2 regions of the Pseudomonas sp. S3_B11 genome follow, and region 2 is predicted to be linked to the other one. Evidence: predicted binding sites of a transcription regulator. Region 2 holds the regulator's gene; the other holds the start of a gene.
The links. Region 2 encodes FliA, which starts transcription of late flagellar genes. Its sites were predicted from a motif close to CTAAAGTTTNNNNNNNNNNNGCCGNTAA; they were not measured.
Positions count from the first base shown of each region.

Region 1: the regulator FliA is predicted to act here: its motif matches at 1,962-1,989, upstream of flgM (flagellar biosynthesis anti-sigma factor FlgM).

Region 1 covers NZ_CP162749.1:752,388-755,796, forward strand. The annotation lists gene AB4O22_RS03495 (MFS transporter) at 1-193, shown strand, start outside; gene AB4O22_RS03500 (flagellar brake protein) at 254-1,000, opposite strand; gene AB4O22_RS03505 (flagella synthesis protein FlgN) at 1,093-1,560, opposite strand; gene flgM (flagellar biosynthesis anti-sigma factor FlgM) at 1,608-1,925, opposite strand; gene flgA (flagellar basal body P-ring formation chaperone FlgA) at 2,098-2,862, opposite strand; gene AB4O22_RS03520 (chemotaxis protein CheV) at 2,941-3,409, shown strand, end outside.
Region 2 covers NZ_CP162749.1:4,141,713-4,145,121, reverse strand. The annotation lists gene flhF (flagellar biosynthesis protein FlhF) at 1-31, shown strand, start outside; gene fleN (flagellar synthesis regulator FleN) at 148-978, shown strand; gene fliA (RNA polymerase sigma factor FliA) at 975-1,718, shown strand; gene AB4O22_RS18580 (chemotaxis response regulator CheY) at 1,886-2,257, shown strand; gene AB4O22_RS18575 (protein phosphatase CheZ) at 2,276-3,061, shown strand; gene AB4O22_RS18570 (chemotaxis protein CheA) at 3,092-3,409, shown strand, end outside.

The DNA.
Region 1 (3,409 bases), 3.4 Mb from region 2:
GCCGGACAGCATGTCGAGTTCGCCTTTGGTGGCGTGTCTTGATCCGCGAGTGGATGAGCAGGTGGTGCAGGAGCAGATGCAGGCGCCGGCCAATCCGGACGTGGAGCCTGAGCCGGCCACTGAGACCGCGACCGAGGCCGAGACTGGGCCTGAGGAGCCTGAGACACCGAGTTTTACCCAGGCCAGGCCTTGAAGCAGGCATGAAAAAACGGGCAGTCGCCGCAAGGGACTGCCCGTTTTTTTGCCTCGAAAATCAGAGGTCGTCTTTATCGAAGCGCCGGGCTTCTCGTTGGAGCTGGTAGACGAACCGCTCGACCTGCCGTTGCACCAGGCCACTGATGTTGTGGAAGCGTACGCCGGCGAACGTGGTATTGATCCTTTCTTCGAAATGCAGGTAACGCAGCTCGACTGGCGCGGTCATGTTGCCAAACGGCAGGGCCGCAATGAAGCGCTCGTACACCTGGCCCAATTGCAGTCGCTCCGTGATGTCGCCGTCAAACCGCAACTTGCAACCGGTGGCGGAGATGTCCAGCAGCTTGCCGTCCACCGGGGACTTGAGCTTGTCACCGCCCAGTTCAACGCTCACCAGTTGTGCCAGTTTCAGGGCGGCGCGGAAGGCATTGCGACGTTGGTGGTAGACCACTTCGTCGGGCAGGGCGCCGCGATAGCAGCGACCGTCGCTGGATTCATCGATGGTCAGTGGGCCCTTGCCATCCCATGCGATACGCACGCCGTCATGAAAACCCTCGACACGAAAAGGCTCGCCGGCCAGCAGGAAACGCTCGCCGTCCCGGGGAATCATTTCATCCAGGGCGATGGAGTTGGTCTCGCGATCGACGTTGACCAGATAGCTCTGGAAACGCTGGCTACGTTCGTGGAAGGTAATGATCAGTGGGTCGTGGCTCTCTTGCAGCATCCGCAGGTTGCCGGAGATTTCCAGGGGCGTGGTGAGGACCTTGGGTGGCTGCGGAGCATCATCCGGGTTTGAGGCATTGAACACGGTGAGTCAGTCTCCAGGCAAAATACGACTACGAATGGCGGGCATTTTGCCAGCATGTATCGCGCGTTGATAGAGCGAAGGCATTGTTCGTTTCATGCCTGGCTGAGCGGGCGATGCTTGACCATTCTGGCCGTTGAACCGCTAGCGTCATACAGCGTCGGGATCTCGCCACCGTTGAGAATGCGTAACTGGTTGGCAGTGGCGGCCTGCTGCATCAGGATCGACTGGCCGTTGCGAGCGTTGGTTGCCTGGCATTGAGCGAGCAGGTCGTTGAGTACTTTGCTCTGGGACAGCAGCTGATCGCCGATCGTCGACTGGCTGGCCAGTTGCTCGAGGCCTTCATGGCTGGCGGGCAGGTTGAGGCTGGCGAGGATCTCGCTGCGTTTGCGGCCATGCTGGTCAAGCAGGATGATCAAGGCCTGTTTCTGCGCCAGGATATTCTCCAGCAGAGGCATGTCACGACCGTGCAATGCCACTGATTCGGCCTGCAACAATTCCAGTAGCTGTTGCGCTGGAACAAAGTCGTCGATGATCAATTGCAACAAATGAGTGTCGTGCATGGCTGGCCTTGGGTCTTAGCGTCCAAAAGCCTGGCGCAGGCGGCGGCCTAGCGCTGGGCTTCGAAGTTGAGCAGTTTGCTGGCTACGCGGTTGCTGTCGACTTTGTAGCTGCCATCGGCGATTGCTGCTTTCAACTCGGCCACGCGGGCGTTGTCGACGACAGGTTGATCGCGCAGCTTGTCAGTGACCTTCTGCAACTGCTGAGCCTCATTGCTGAGGTGTACCGACTCCCCGTTGCTGACCTGTTCGGCTGGTGTAGGCAGCGGCGCGGATTTGCCGGCTTCGGCGGTTTCCTTGGTGGCGCTGGTACGCGTAGTGCCTGTCAGCGGTGAAGAGCTGTTTAAACGATTGAAATCGATGACCATGGTAAAAAACCTCTGGGTATTTGGACGCTTGCCATGTTTTCGGCCATCCCCAAAAAAACTTTAGGCTCATTTATGAAATGAACGTGCGCACGTCTGCGCTTGCCTTTGCGTAAGGCACAGTCTAGGGAACACCGGGATCAAGCGCCAGCTTTCTACCTCCTCTACCAGATCACTACATCGCCACTTCCACTTGGCCCGGGGCCATCACCTGCGCCTTGATCACGCGCTGGGAATTGAGGTTTTTTACCCGTATCTGTTCACGCATACCGCCGTTGGACAGGGCCTCGCCAGGCATCCGCACGGCCAGGGAACCGGTACGGGCGGTGATCACAACCTGGTCGCCCTTGCGGACTACTTCGGCCTGCTCCAGATGCACCAGCGTCACGACCTGATCGGCGACCATTGGTCGGACAAGTTTCTGCCCGATGGCCTGATCGACGGAGGTCAGGAAGCCCTGGGTGATCTGGCTGATGTCCCGTTCACGCAACATCACGTCCTGGGGCTCGACGATCCCGGCCCGCTTGAGCGGACGAGTGGTGGTGACAATTTCCCGAAACAGGCGCACTTGAGCGGGCACGAACACTGTCCAGGGCGCGGCGCTGTCGCAACGAACCTTCACCGTGACGCGTCCCAGGGGCCGGGCCGGGCTCTCCAGCGAAGCAGTCAGTTCCTTGTCGCACATCGGCATGCGCAGGCGCGGGTCGAGTTGGTTGACTTCGATTTCGTAGCGACCTTCCGTTTGACTGGTAGCCAGATAGTCTTCTACGGTGAATTCAAGAAAGCCCTGAGTGACGCCGATAAGGAGATCAGGCAAGGTAACCGGAACAGCAGCAAGGGCAGGACCGCCCGAAGTGAACAGGCAGACAGCCAGCAGTGCACCGAGCCAGTGGCGGCAGTGAGTGGTCAGGCGTCGAGAAAATGTCGTTTGTGCGTTCATGCCGGTTCAATAGCAAGCCCCGTGCCGTTTAGTGATGAATGCGCGTCGGACACATTAGCGTTAGGTAGGAGTCAGGGCATGGCGGGAGTAATGGATTCGGTAAACCAGCGCACTCAGCTGGTCGGTCAGAATCGCCTGGAGCTGTTGTTGTTCCGTCTCGACGGCCAACAAATGTATGGGATCAACGTATTCAAGGTCCGCGAGGTGCTGCAATGCCCCAAGCTGACCCTGATGCCCAAATCCAGCCCCGTCGTGTGCGGTGTGGCCAATATCCGGGGTGCGACCATCCCGATTCTCGACCTGGCGATGGCGACCGGTTCCGGCCGGCTGCTGGACCAGAGCAATCCGTTTGTGATCATCACCGAGTACAACACCAAGACCCAGGGGTTCCTGGTTCGCTCGGTGGAGCGCATCGTCAACATGAACTGGGAAGAGATCCATCCACCGCCCAAGGGCACCGGCCGCGATCACTACCTCACGGCAGTGACCCGGGTCGATAACCAGTTGGTGGAAATCATCGACGTGGAGAAGATCCTCGCCGAAGTAG
Region 2 (3,409 bases):
CTACCACAGCCCGACCAAGCAGGTCGGCTGAGGTAATCATGAATATTTTTTGTACCTACATCGATGGTCTGCCATGCATTGTTCCGTATGCGAACGCGCAGCCAGTAATGTGGCCTCCGTCTAAGTAAGACAAGGTAAAGAACGAACATGGGCAGCATGCATCCCGTACAGGTGATCGCGGTGACCGGCGGCAAAGGTGGCGTCGGGAAGACTAACGTGTCAGTGAACTTGTCCCTGGCTCTGGCAGAGCTTGGCCGACGGGTCATGCTGCTGGACGCCGACCTGGGCCTGGCGAACGTCGACGTGTTGTTGGGGCTTACACCCAAACGCACGCTGGCGGACGTGATTGAAGGGCGCTGTGAGCTGCGTGACGTGTTGTTGCAGGGGCCGGGCGGGATTCGCATCGTGCCGGCAGCCTCAGGCACCCAGAGCATGGTTCACCTGACCCCGGCCCAGCACGCGGGCCTGATCCAGGCTTTCAGCGACATCGGCGACAATCTCGATGTGCTGGTGATCGACACCGCAGCCGGTATCGGTGACTCGGTCGTCAGTTTCGTCCGCGCGGCCCAGGAAGTGCTGCTGGTGGTCTGCGACGAACCGACGTCCATCACCGACGCCTATGCCCTGATCAAATTGCTTAACCGCGACTATGGCATGAACCGCTTCCGTGTCCTGGCCAACATGGCCCAGAGCCCGCAGGAAGGGCGCAACCTGTTCGCCAAGTTGACAAAGGTCACGGATCGCTTCCTGGACGTCGCCCTACAATACGTCGGCGCAGTGCCTTACGACGAAAGCGTACGCAAGGCCGTCCAGAAGCAACGTGCCGTTTATGAAGCCTTTCCACGCTCCAAATGCGCGCTGGCGTTCAAGGCCATCGCCCAGAAGGTCGATACCTGGCCACTGCCGGCCAACCCTCGCGGGCATCTGGAATTTTTCGTCGAGCGTCTTGTGCAACAAACAGCAGGGCCCGTGCTATGACAGCCAGCGGTTACAACCATCTCTATAAAAAATCGGCACGGGACGCCCAATACGAATTGATCGAGCGTTACGCGCCACTGGTCAAGCGTATCGCCTATCACTTGCTGGCGCGGTTGCCGGCCAGTGTCCAGGTTGAAGACTTGATCCAGGCGGGCATGATCGGCCTGCTCGAAGTGTCGAACAAATACGACGCGAGCAAGGGCGCGAGTTTCGAGACGTATGCCGGTATTCGCATTCGCGGCGCCATGCTCGATGAAGTCCGCAAGGGCGATTGGGCGCCGCGTTCGGTACACCGCAATACCCGCATGGTCAGTGATGCAATTCGGGCAATTGAAGCTAAAACCGGGCGTGACGCTAAAGATCACGAGGTTGCGGCCGAACTCCAGTTGAGTCTCGACGATTATTACGGGATTTTGAACGATACCTTGGGCAGCCGCCTGTTCAGTTTCGACGACCTGTTGCAGGACGGCGAACATGAAGGGCTGCACGAGGATAACGCGAGTGCTCACATGGAGCCGTCGCGTGACCTGGAAGATGAACGTTTCCAGAGCGCGCTGGCGGAAGCGATTGCCAATTTGCCGGAGCGTGAGCGGCTGGTCTTGGCGCTGTACTACGACGAAGAGCTGAACCTCAAGGAAATCGGTGAGGTCCTGGGGGTCAGCGAATCGCGGGTCAGCCAGTTACACAGCCAGTGCGCGGCCCGTTTGCGGGGGCGTTTGGGGGAGTGGCGAGCGCGTTGACAGGCAGTGTGGGGACACTGCGAACGAGGCTGGCCTGGCAGGTGCTGTGCCAGTCTCCATCCGTGGTGCTCCAGACCGTTGTCGAGTGTTGTGCCGGATTGATTGAAATGGCGCGTCCAGGTGCTGGGCGCGTTTAAGACTGCTTGGAGGTCGAATTGGACAAGAACATGAAAATCCTCATCGTTGATGACTTCTCAACGATGCGGCGGATCATAAAAAACCTGTTGCGTGACCTTGGGTTCACCAACACGGCCGAAGCAGATGACGGGACCACTGCGCTCCCGATGTTGCACAGTGGCAACTTCGATTTTCTGGTCACCGACTGGAACATGCCGGGCATGACCGGTATCGACCTGTTGCGCCAGGTGCGTGCCGACGAAAAACTCAAGCATCTTCCGGTGCTGATGGTCACTGCCGAAGCCAAGCGCGAGCAGATCATCGAAGCGGCCCAGGCCGGTGTAAACGGCTATGTGGTCAAACCCTTCACGGCCCAGGCGTTGAAAGAGAAGATTGAAAAAATCTTCGAACGCATCGGTTAACGGCGCCACGGGGGAGCTATGGATAACGAATCTTCAATGGGTGATTTCGAATCGACCCTGAAAAAACATGCCCGCGAACTGGTCGACAGCCTTGAAAAAGGTCGTTTTGGCGATGCGGTTCAAATGATCCATGAGCTCAACCAGACCCGTGACCGCGGTCTGTATCAGGAGGTGGGCAAGCTCACGCGTGAATTGCACAGCGCGATTGTCAATTTCCAGATCGACCCGAATATGCCGCAGGCCGAGGAAGTCTCGCAGATCACCGACGCCACCGAGCGTCTGGGTTATGTGGTCAAGCTGACCGAGGCCGCGGCCAACCGCACCATGGACCTGGTGGAAAGCGCAACGCCCCTGGTCAACGGCCTGAGCGAAGAAGCCCAGGCCTTGAGCACCGACTGGGGTCGGTTCATGCGGCGCGAAGTCGGCGCCGAAGAGTTTCGGGAGTTGGCCCGTCGGGTCGACGGTTTCCTGGCGCGCAGCAGCACCGAGAACCGCGCGGTGGCAAGCAACCTCAACGATATTCTGCTGGCTCAGGACTATCAGGACCTGACCGGCCAGGTGATCAAGCGTGTGACCCAACTGGTCACCGAAGTGGAAAGTAACCTGCTCAAACTGGTGTTGATGGCCAGCCAGGTAGACCGCTTTGCAGGCATCGAACACGACCGTGAAGCGATGCTTGCTGAAAAAGATCCACAAAAACATCTCTCTCAGGGTGAAGGTCCGCAGATTCATGCCGATAAAAGAGAAGACGTTATGTCCGGTCAGGACGATGTGGACGATTTGCTGTCCAGCCTTGGATTCTGAGTTTTAGCCCTGTTTTAGGAGCAGCCATTAATGAGCTTCGGCGCCGATGAAGAGATCCTTCAGGATTTCCTGGTTGAGGCCGGCGAGATTCTAGAGCAACTGTCCGAACAGCTGGTCGAGCTGGAAAGCCGACCAGATGATGCGGATCTGCTCAATGCAATTTTTCGCGGTTTCCACACTGTAAAAGGAGGCGCCGGCTTCCTCCAGCTCAACGAGCTGGTGGAGTGCTGTCACATTGCCGAAAACGTGTTCGACATCCTGCGCAAGGGTGAGCGTCGCGTTGATTCGGAACTGATGGACGTGGTGCTTGAAGCGCTGGATGCGGTCAACAGCATGTTCAGCGAAGTG